One region of the Streptomyces sp. 4F14 genome, then DNA from elsewhere that is predicted to be linked to it. Evidence: riboswitches for the same ligand, from Rfam matches in the RefSeq annotation. Region 1 holds a riboswitch; the other holds the start of a gene.
The links. Region 1 has a riboswitch for cobalamin ahead of ACLZOT_RS09940 (ribonucleoside-diphosphate reductase subunit alpha). Riboswitches for the same ligand answer to the same signal wherever they lie in the genome.
Positions count from the first base shown of each region.

Region 1 (4,103 bases):
CACCGGGACAGAAGCCTGGGCCGCGCGGGCGATCCTCGTCGCCGGGCGCGAGCGCAGGTAGTACGTCGTCTTCAGCCCGGACTTCCAGGCGTACGCGTACATCGAGGAGAGCTTGCCGATGGTCGGCGTCTCCAGGAACAGGTTCAGGGACTGCGCCTGGTCGAGGTACGGCGTACGGGCCGCCGCCATGTCGATCAGACCGCGCTGCGGGATCTCCCACGCCGTGCGGTACAGCGCGCGGACGTCCTCCGGGATCCAGACGAAGTCCTGCACCGAGCCGTTGGCCTCGCGCAGCGCCTCACGGGTACGGGCGTCCCACACGCCGAGGTCCTTGAGGTCCTGCACCAGGTACGAGTTGACCTGGAGGAACTCGCCGGACAGCGTCTCGCGCTTGAACAGGTTGGAGACCTGCGGCTCGATGCACTCGTACACACCGGCGATGGACGCGATGGTCGCGGTCGGCGCGATGGCGAGGAGCAGCGAGTTGCGCAGCCCGGTCGACGCGATGCGCTCGCGCAGGGCCGCCCACCGCTCCGGCCAGGTGAACTCGACGCCGAAGTGGTCGGGGTGCAGCACGCCACGGGCCGTACGGGTCTTCTCCCAGGCGGGGAGGGGGCCGGAGCGCTCGGCGAGGTCGGCGGACGCCTCGTACGCGGCGAGCATGATCCGCTCGGCGATCCGGGTGGAGAGCGCCTTGGCCTCGGCCGAGTCGAAGGGGATCCGCAGCTTGAAGAAGACGTCCTGGAGGCCCATCGCGCCCAGGCCCACCGGCCGCCACTTCGAGTTGGAGCGGCCCGCCTGCTCGGTCGGGTAGAAGTTGATGTCGACGACCCGGTCGAGGAAGGTCACGGCGGTGCGGACGGTCTCGTCCAGCCGGTCCCAGTCGATGTCCGAACCGGTGACGAACGCGCCCAGGTTCACCGAACCCAGGTTGCAGACGGCCGTCTCCCCGTCGTCGGTGACCTCCAGGATCTCCGTGCAGAGGTTGGAGGAGTGGACGACGTGGCCCGCCTCGGCGGTCTGGTTCGCCGTACGGTTCGCGGCGTCCTTGAACGTCATCCAGCCGTTGCCGGTCTGCGCGAGGGTGCGCATCATCCGGCCGTACAGGTCCCGCGCCGGGATCGTCTTCTTGGCGAGCCCCTCGGCCTCGGCCTTGCGGTACGCCGCGTCGAACTCGTCGCCCCACAGGTCGACCAGCTCGGGCACGTCCGAGGGCGAGAACAGCGACCACTCCTGGTCGGCGTTCACGCGGCGCATGAACTCGTCCGGGATCCAGTGCGCCAGGTTCAGGTTGTGCGTACGGCGGGCGTCCTCGCCCGTGTTGTCCCGCAGCTCCAGGAACTCCTCGATGTCGGAGTGCCAGGTCTCCAGGTACACCGCCGCCGCGCCCTTGCGCCGCCCGCCCTGGTTCACGGCCGCGACACTCGCGTCCAGCGTCTTCAGGAACGGCACGATGCCGTTGGAGTGTCCGTTCGTGCCGCGGATCAGCGAACCCCGGGAGCGGATGCGGGAGTACGAGAGGCCGATGCCGCCGGCGTGCTTCGAGAGGCGGGCGACCTGGTGGTAGCGGTCGTAGATCGAGTCCAGCTCGTCCTTGGGGGAGTCCAGGAGGTAGCAGGACGACATCTGGGGGTGCCGGGTGCCCGAGTTGAACAGCGTGGGGGAGGACGGGAGGTAGTCCAGGCGGCTCATCAGGCCGTACAGGGCGGAGACCTCGTCCAGGGCGCGGACGGTGTCGTCCTCGGCCAAGCCCGAGGCGACCCGGAGCAGGAAGTGCTGGGGCGTCTCGATCACCTTGCGGGTGATCGGGTGGCGCAGCAGGTACCGGCTGTGCAGGGTGCGCAGGCCGAAGTAGCCGAAGCGGTCGTCGGCGGCCGGGTCGATCAGGCCGTCCAGGTACGTGGCGTGGATCCGCGCGAACTCCGCCGTGCGGTCCGCGATCAGGCCCTCGCGGTGGCCCACGGAGATCGACTCCGTGAACGTCGTCACACTCTGCGAGGCGGCCTCGGCGCGGATGCTGATCGTCAGCAGGCGGGCCGCGAGGCGGGAGTACGCCGGGTCCTCCGCGATCAGGCCCGCGGCGGCCTCCGTGGCCAGCTCGCGCAGCTCGGCCTCGTCCGCACGCGCGGAACGGCCCCGCAGAGCCGCGGCGGCGACCCGGCCGGGGTCCGCGTCGGGCAGGTCGGCGGTCAGCTCCGTCAGGGTCCGCAGCAGCGCGGTACCGGGACCGTCGTTCTCGGTCTCGACCGCCTGGACCTCTGAAGCCGGTTCGGCTGGCGCGATGGTCACGTGAGGCTCTCCCTCGCTCGGCAAGGGGCCTTCGCGGGAGGGCAGGGGGCAGCACGGACGCACAGCGCGTACGCGTCCCCGGCCCACTCCGCGAGGCCCGGACGTCAGGGCACACCGAGCCGTCCCTTGGCACGGCTGGCGCTTGCTGCCGACAGGTCCTCGGACTGACTCCCGTGCGCGTATACGCACAAGTACACCGTTGCGGGACAGTTCCGGATTCCCACCGGATTCCCCTGCGGCGACAGCGAGCATGAGCATACATCTAGTGCCGGGCTGTCAGGTCACCCCCAGATGTTGTGTCGCGTCGGCTTCGGAGCGTCAACTTGTGGGTGGGAACTGTGATGCCGGGCAGGGGGTGGGGGTGCTGTCGGTGGCGGTCTGCGGGTGCGTCGTGGTTGCTCGCGCCCCGCGGCGGAGCCGCTATCAGATACAGCCCCGCGCCCCTGGAAGTGCGCGGCAGCGCATCTTCCAGGGGCGCGGGGAACTGCGCGAGCAACCACGGTGGTGCCGCAGCCGCCAGACGGCAGGGAGTGTCGAGCTAGTGGGCCGCTCCCGAAGTCGCCGGGGGAAGTTCCGTCTGGACCCCGGGGTCGCCCGCGTCCGCCGTGTAGTCCGACGGGCTCGTCTCGTCCACCCCGTCCGGGGCTTTGGCGGCGCGTAGGACGAACGTGAGGGCCACCGTCACCGCCACGTTCAGGACGAAGGCTGTGAGGCCGATGTAGCCCATCTCACCGATGCCGGGGATCTTGTCGTTGGAGCCGCCGAAGTGTTTCTGGGTGGGGGAGGCGACGCCGTACGCGGCGATCGTGCCGTAGACCATGCCGACCGCCCAGCCGGCCAGCAGCGCCCAGCGGTGGAACCAGCGGGTGAAGAGGCCGCCGACGAGGGCCGGGAAGGTCTGGAGGATCCAGATGCCGCCCAGGAGCTGGAAGTTGATCGCGGTGGTCTTGTCCATCGTCAGGACGAAGACCAGGGCGCCGACCTTCACCAGGAGCGAGACCAGTTTGGAGATCTTCGTCTCCTGCTCCGGCGTGGCGTCCGGCTTCAGGAAGTCCTTGTAGATGTTCCGGGTGAAGAGGTTGGCCGCCGCGATGGACATGATCGCTGCCGGGACGAGGGCCCCGATACCGATCGCCGCGAACGCCACGCCCGCGAACCAGTCGGGGAACATGTCCTCGAACAGCTGGGGGATGGCCAGCTGGTTGTTGCCGTGGGTGTCGACCTTCGCGGCGATGGCCATGAAGCCGAGGAGCGCGAGCAGCCCGAGCATCAGGGAATACAGCGGCAGGATCGTGGTGTTGCGACGGATCACCTCACGGTTCTTGGAGGAGAGCGTCGCGGTGATCGAGTGCGGGTACATGAACAGGGCGAGCGCGGAGCCCAGCGCGAGCGTGGCGTACGTCCATTGGCCCGCCTCGGCCGGAACGAGCCCGCCCGCCTTGGCAGCGGTGTACTTCTCGCTCGCCGAGGCGAAGATGTCGTCGAACCCGCCCAGCTTGATCGGGATGTAGATGATCGCCACGGTGATCACGATGTAGATCAGCGTGTCCTTGACGAACGCGATCAGCGCCGGCGCCCGCAGCCCCGAGGAGTACGTGTACGCGGCCAGCACACCGAAGGCGATCAGCAGCGGCAGGTCCTTGACGAACCAGTTCGTGTCCTCGCCGCCCCCGACGCCCATGACGTCCAGCACCGCCTGGATGCCGACGAGCTGGAGCGCGATGTACGGCATCGTCGCGAGGATCCCGGTGAGCGCGACCGCCAGGGACAGCCCCTTGGACCCGAACCGCCCACGCACGAAGTCGGACGTGGTG
Region 1 covers NZ_JBLRVY010000005.1:107,103-111,205, forward strand. The annotation lists gene ACLZOT_RS09940 (ribonucleoside-diphosphate reductase subunit alpha) at 1-2,289, opposite strand, end outside; cobalamin riboswitch at 2,422-2,560, opposite strand; gene mctP (monocarboxylate uptake permease MctP) at 2,828-4,103, opposite strand, start outside.

Region 2 (4,103 bases), on a different contig from region 1:
GCGCGCGATGTCGCCGTAGGAGTCGGCGCGGGCCATCGGCGGGACGAGGTGGTCGACGAGGGTGGCGTGGACGCGGCGTTTGGCCTGGGTGCCCTCGCCGGGGTCGTTGACGAGGAAGGGGTAGATCAGCGGGAGGTCGCCGAGCGCGGCGTCGGGGCCGCAGGCGGCGGACAGGCCCGCGTTCTTGCCGGGGAGCCACTCCAGGTTGCCGTGCTTGCCGAGGTGGATCATCGCGTCGGCGCCGAAACCGCCGTCGTCCTGGGCGGCGGCGATCCAGCGGTAGGCGGCCAGGTAGTGGTGGGAGGGCGGGAGATCGGGGTCGTGGTAGATCGCGATGGGGTTCTCGCCGAAGCCGCGCGGCGGCTGGATGAGGACCAGGAGGTTCCCGAAGCGCAGCGCCGCGAGGACGATGTCGCCTTCCGGGTTGGCGCTGCGGTCGACGAACATCTCCCCCGGCGCCGGCCCCCACTTCTCCTCGACCGCCGCCCTCAACTCCCCCGGCAGCGAGGCGAACCAGCGCCGGTAGTCGGCCGCCGGGATCCGCACCGGGTTGCGCGCGAGCTGCTCCTCGGTCAGCCAGTCCTGGTCGTGCCCGCCCGCCTCGATGAGCGCCCGGATCAGCTCGTCCCCGTCACCGGAGGCCATGCCGGGGACGTCGTCGAAGACGTACCCCTCCGCCCGCAGCCTGCGCAGCAGCGCGATCGCGCTGGCCGGGGTGTCGAGGCCGACCGCGTTGCCGATGCGGGAGTGCTTGGTCGGGTACGCCGACAGCACCAGCGCGACCCGCTTCCCGGCGGCCGGGATGTGCTTCAACAGAGCGTGCCGTACGGCGATCCCGGCGACGCGGGCCGCGCGCTCGGGGTCGGCGACGTACGCGGGCAGGCCGTCGGCGTCGATCTCCTTGAAGGAGAACGGGACGGTGATCAGGCGGCCGTCGAACTCGGGTACGGCGATCTGGCTGGCCGCGTCGAGCGGGGAGACGCCCTCGTCGTTCTCCTCCCAGGCGGCGCGCGAGCCGGTGAGGCACAGGGCCTGGAGGATCGGTACGTCGAGGGAGGTGAGCGCGCCCGCGTCCCAGGACTCGTCGTCGCCGCCCGCGGACGCCTCGGCGGGGCGGGTGCCGCCGGCCGCGAGGACGGTCGTGACGATGGCGTCGGCGGCGCCGAGGACGGAGATCAGCTCGGGTTCCGGGGACCGCAGCGAGGCGACGTACAGCGGCAGCGCGCGGGCACCCGCCTCCTCGACCGCGTCGCACAGGGCGTGCACGAAGCCGGTGTTGCCGCTCATGTGGTGGGCGCGGTAGTAGAGCACGGCGACCGTCGGGCCCTCGGCCGTGCGGGGCTCGCGTTCCAGCGGTCCCCAGCTCGGCGCGGGCGCCGGGGAGTCGAAGCCGTGGCCGGTCAGCAGGACCGTGTCGGACAGGAACCGGGCGAGCTGCTCCAGGTTGGCGGGGCCGCCGTGCGCGAGGTAGGCGTGCGCCTCGGCGGCGATGCCGACGGGGATCGTGGAGGCGGCCATCAGCTGGGCGTCGGGGGCCTGTTCGCCGGTGAGGACGACGACCGGGCGGCCGTCGGCGAGGAGCAGGTCGAGGCCGTCCTGCCAGGCGCGCAGCCCGCCGAGGAGACGGACGACGACGAGGTCGGCGCCGTCGAGGAGCGCGGGCAGGTCGTCGAGGGGGAGGCGGGCGGGGTTGGCGTACCGGTAGGGGACCGGGCCGCCTGCGGCGCGGGCGCTGAGCAGGTCGGTGTCGGACGTCGACAGGAGCAGGATCATGCGGCGTCTGCCTTCCTCGGGGTGTCCACGCCCCGGGTGCGAACTGGACGGCGGGAGTTCCTGACTGACCCGGTGGCCGGGTTCACAGTGGCGGGACCGTGCCGGACTCGCACCGGCTTCCTCCCTCGGGCGGTGGCGGACCCTCATGATCCACCGAGAGGCATAGTAAGGGTCGAGGGAAGAGGGCGGGGCATACAGGCCGGTGTGATGGTCGGTATGCTCACGGCCGTGCCCACGCCAACCTTCCGTCCGTCGTCCCAGGCCACAGCGGTCTCCCGGGGCCGCGGCGACGCCTGTCCCGGTGCGCTGCGCCTGCACGCGGCGGACGATGGCGCGCTCGCCCGCGTCCGGATTCCCGGCGGGGTCCTGACCACCGGCCAGGCCCGGACCCTCGGCCTCGCCGCGCGCGAACTCGGCGACGGCGAGCTGCACTTGACCTCGCGCGGAAACGTTCAGCTCCGTGGCCTCGCCCCCGATGGCGGCGGCGAGCTGGCGGACCGTCTGGAGACCGCCGGGCTGCTGCCGTCGTGGCCGCACGAACGCGTCCGCAACGTCGTCGCCTCCCCGCTGTCCGGCCTCGACGGACGCGGCCTCGCCGAGGTACGGCCGTGGCTGCGGGAGGTGGACGCGCTGCTGTGCGCGAGCCCCACGGCGGCCGGGCTGTCCGGGCGGTTCCTGTTCGCGCTGGACGACGGGCGCGGGGACGTGGCGGCGCTCGGCGCCGACGTGACCGTGCTGGCCGCGCCGGACGGGACCGCGTGGGTGCGGGTCGGGGCGTCGCCGGACGCCGTGTCCGTGCCGGCCGGGGACGCCGCGCGGGTCGCGGTGGGCGTGGCCGAGGCCTTCGTCGAGGTGAGCGGCGGACGGGTCTGGCGGGTGTCCGAACTCCCCGGCAGAGGTGAGGAGTTGATCCTGCGCCTGGGTGAGGTGGCGCGTCCCGCGTGGCCTCGGTCCGGTGCACCGGAACTCGGCGTGGTCCGCGCACCGGACGGCACGGCGAGCCTGTCCGTCCTCGCGCCGATGGGCCGGCTCACCGCCACACAGTGGGACGCCCTCACGGACACCGCGTCCGGCGAACTGCGGCTGACGCCCTGGCGCGGGGTCGTCCTCCCGTCGGTCCCGGTCGGCCGGCTCACCGGCCTCGACGCCGTGGGCCTGGTCACCGGCCCCGGCTCCCCCTGGTCCGGCGTCGGCGCCTGCATCGGCCGGCCCGGCTGCGCGAAGGCGCACGCGGACGTCCGTACCGACGCCGCGGCCTGTCTGGCGACCGGCGGCGGGCTCCCCGTGCACTGGTCCGGCTGCGAGCGCCGCTGCGGCCGGCCGAGCGGCGACCACGTCGATGTCCTCGCCGTCCCCGGCGGCGGCTACCGGATCGCCGGGACGCCGTCCTCCCTGTCCACCCTCGCCGCCGATGTGGCGGCGGCCCGTCACGCATGACCCGTAGGAGCACGGTGTTCGAGTACGAGAAGGACGGCGCGGCGATCTACCGCCAGTCGTTCGCCACCATCCGCGCGGAGGCGGACCTCGCGGGGCTGCCCGCCGACGTCTCCCAGGTCGCGGTCCGGATGATCCACGCCTGCGGGATGACCGACCTCGTCCGGGACCTGGCGTACACGCCGGACGTGGTGGCGCGCGCCCGCGAGGCCCTGCGCGCGGGGGCGCCGATCTTCACCGACGTCCAGATGGTGGCCAGCGGCGTGACGCGCAAGCGGCTTCCCGCCGCCAACGACGTGCTGTGCACGCTCTCCGACCCGGCCGTCCCCGCGCTCGCCGCGAAGCTGGGCACCACGCGCAGTGCCGCCGCCCTCGAACTGTGGCGGGACCGGCTGGAGGGTGCGGTCGTCGCCGTCGGGAACGCGCCGACCGCGCTGTTCCGGCTGCTGGAGATGATCGAGGAGGGGGCGCCCCGCCCGGCCGCCGTCATCGGCGTCCCCGTGGGTTTCGTGGGCGCCGCCGAGTCCAAGGACGCGCTCGCCGCCCACCCCTCCGGCCTGGAGTACCTGGTGGTGCGCGGCCGGCGCGGTGGCAGTGCCATCGCCGCCGCCGCGCTCAACGCGATCGCGAGCGAGGAAGAGTGAGCGGGAAGCTGTACGGCGTCGGACTCGGCCCCGGCGACCCGTCGTTGATGACCGTGCGGGCCGTCGAGGTCATCGCCGAGGCCGATGTGGTCGCCTACCACAGCGCACGGCACGGCCGGTCCATCGCGCGCTCGATCGCGGCCAAGCACCTCCGTGCCGACCACGTCGAGGAGCCGCTGGTCTACCCCGTCACGACGGAGACCACCGACCACCCCGGCGGATACAAGGGCGCCATGGAGGAGTTCTACGCCG
Region 2 covers NZ_JBLRVY010000001.1:486,010-490,112, reverse strand. The annotation lists gene cobN (cobaltochelatase subunit CobN) at 1-1,773, opposite strand, end outside; cobalamin riboswitch at 1,807-1,944, opposite strand; gene cobG (precorrin-3B synthase) at 1,990-3,210, shown strand; gene ACLZOT_RS01985 (precorrin-8X methylmutase) at 3,207-3,851, shown strand; gene ACLZOT_RS01980 (precorrin-2 C(20)-methyltransferase) at 3,848-4,103, shown strand, end outside.
Region 2: another riboswitch for cobalamin. It lies ahead of cobN (cobaltochelatase subunit CobN); the one in region 1 lies ahead of ACLZOT_RS09940 (ribonucleoside-diphosphate reductase subunit alpha).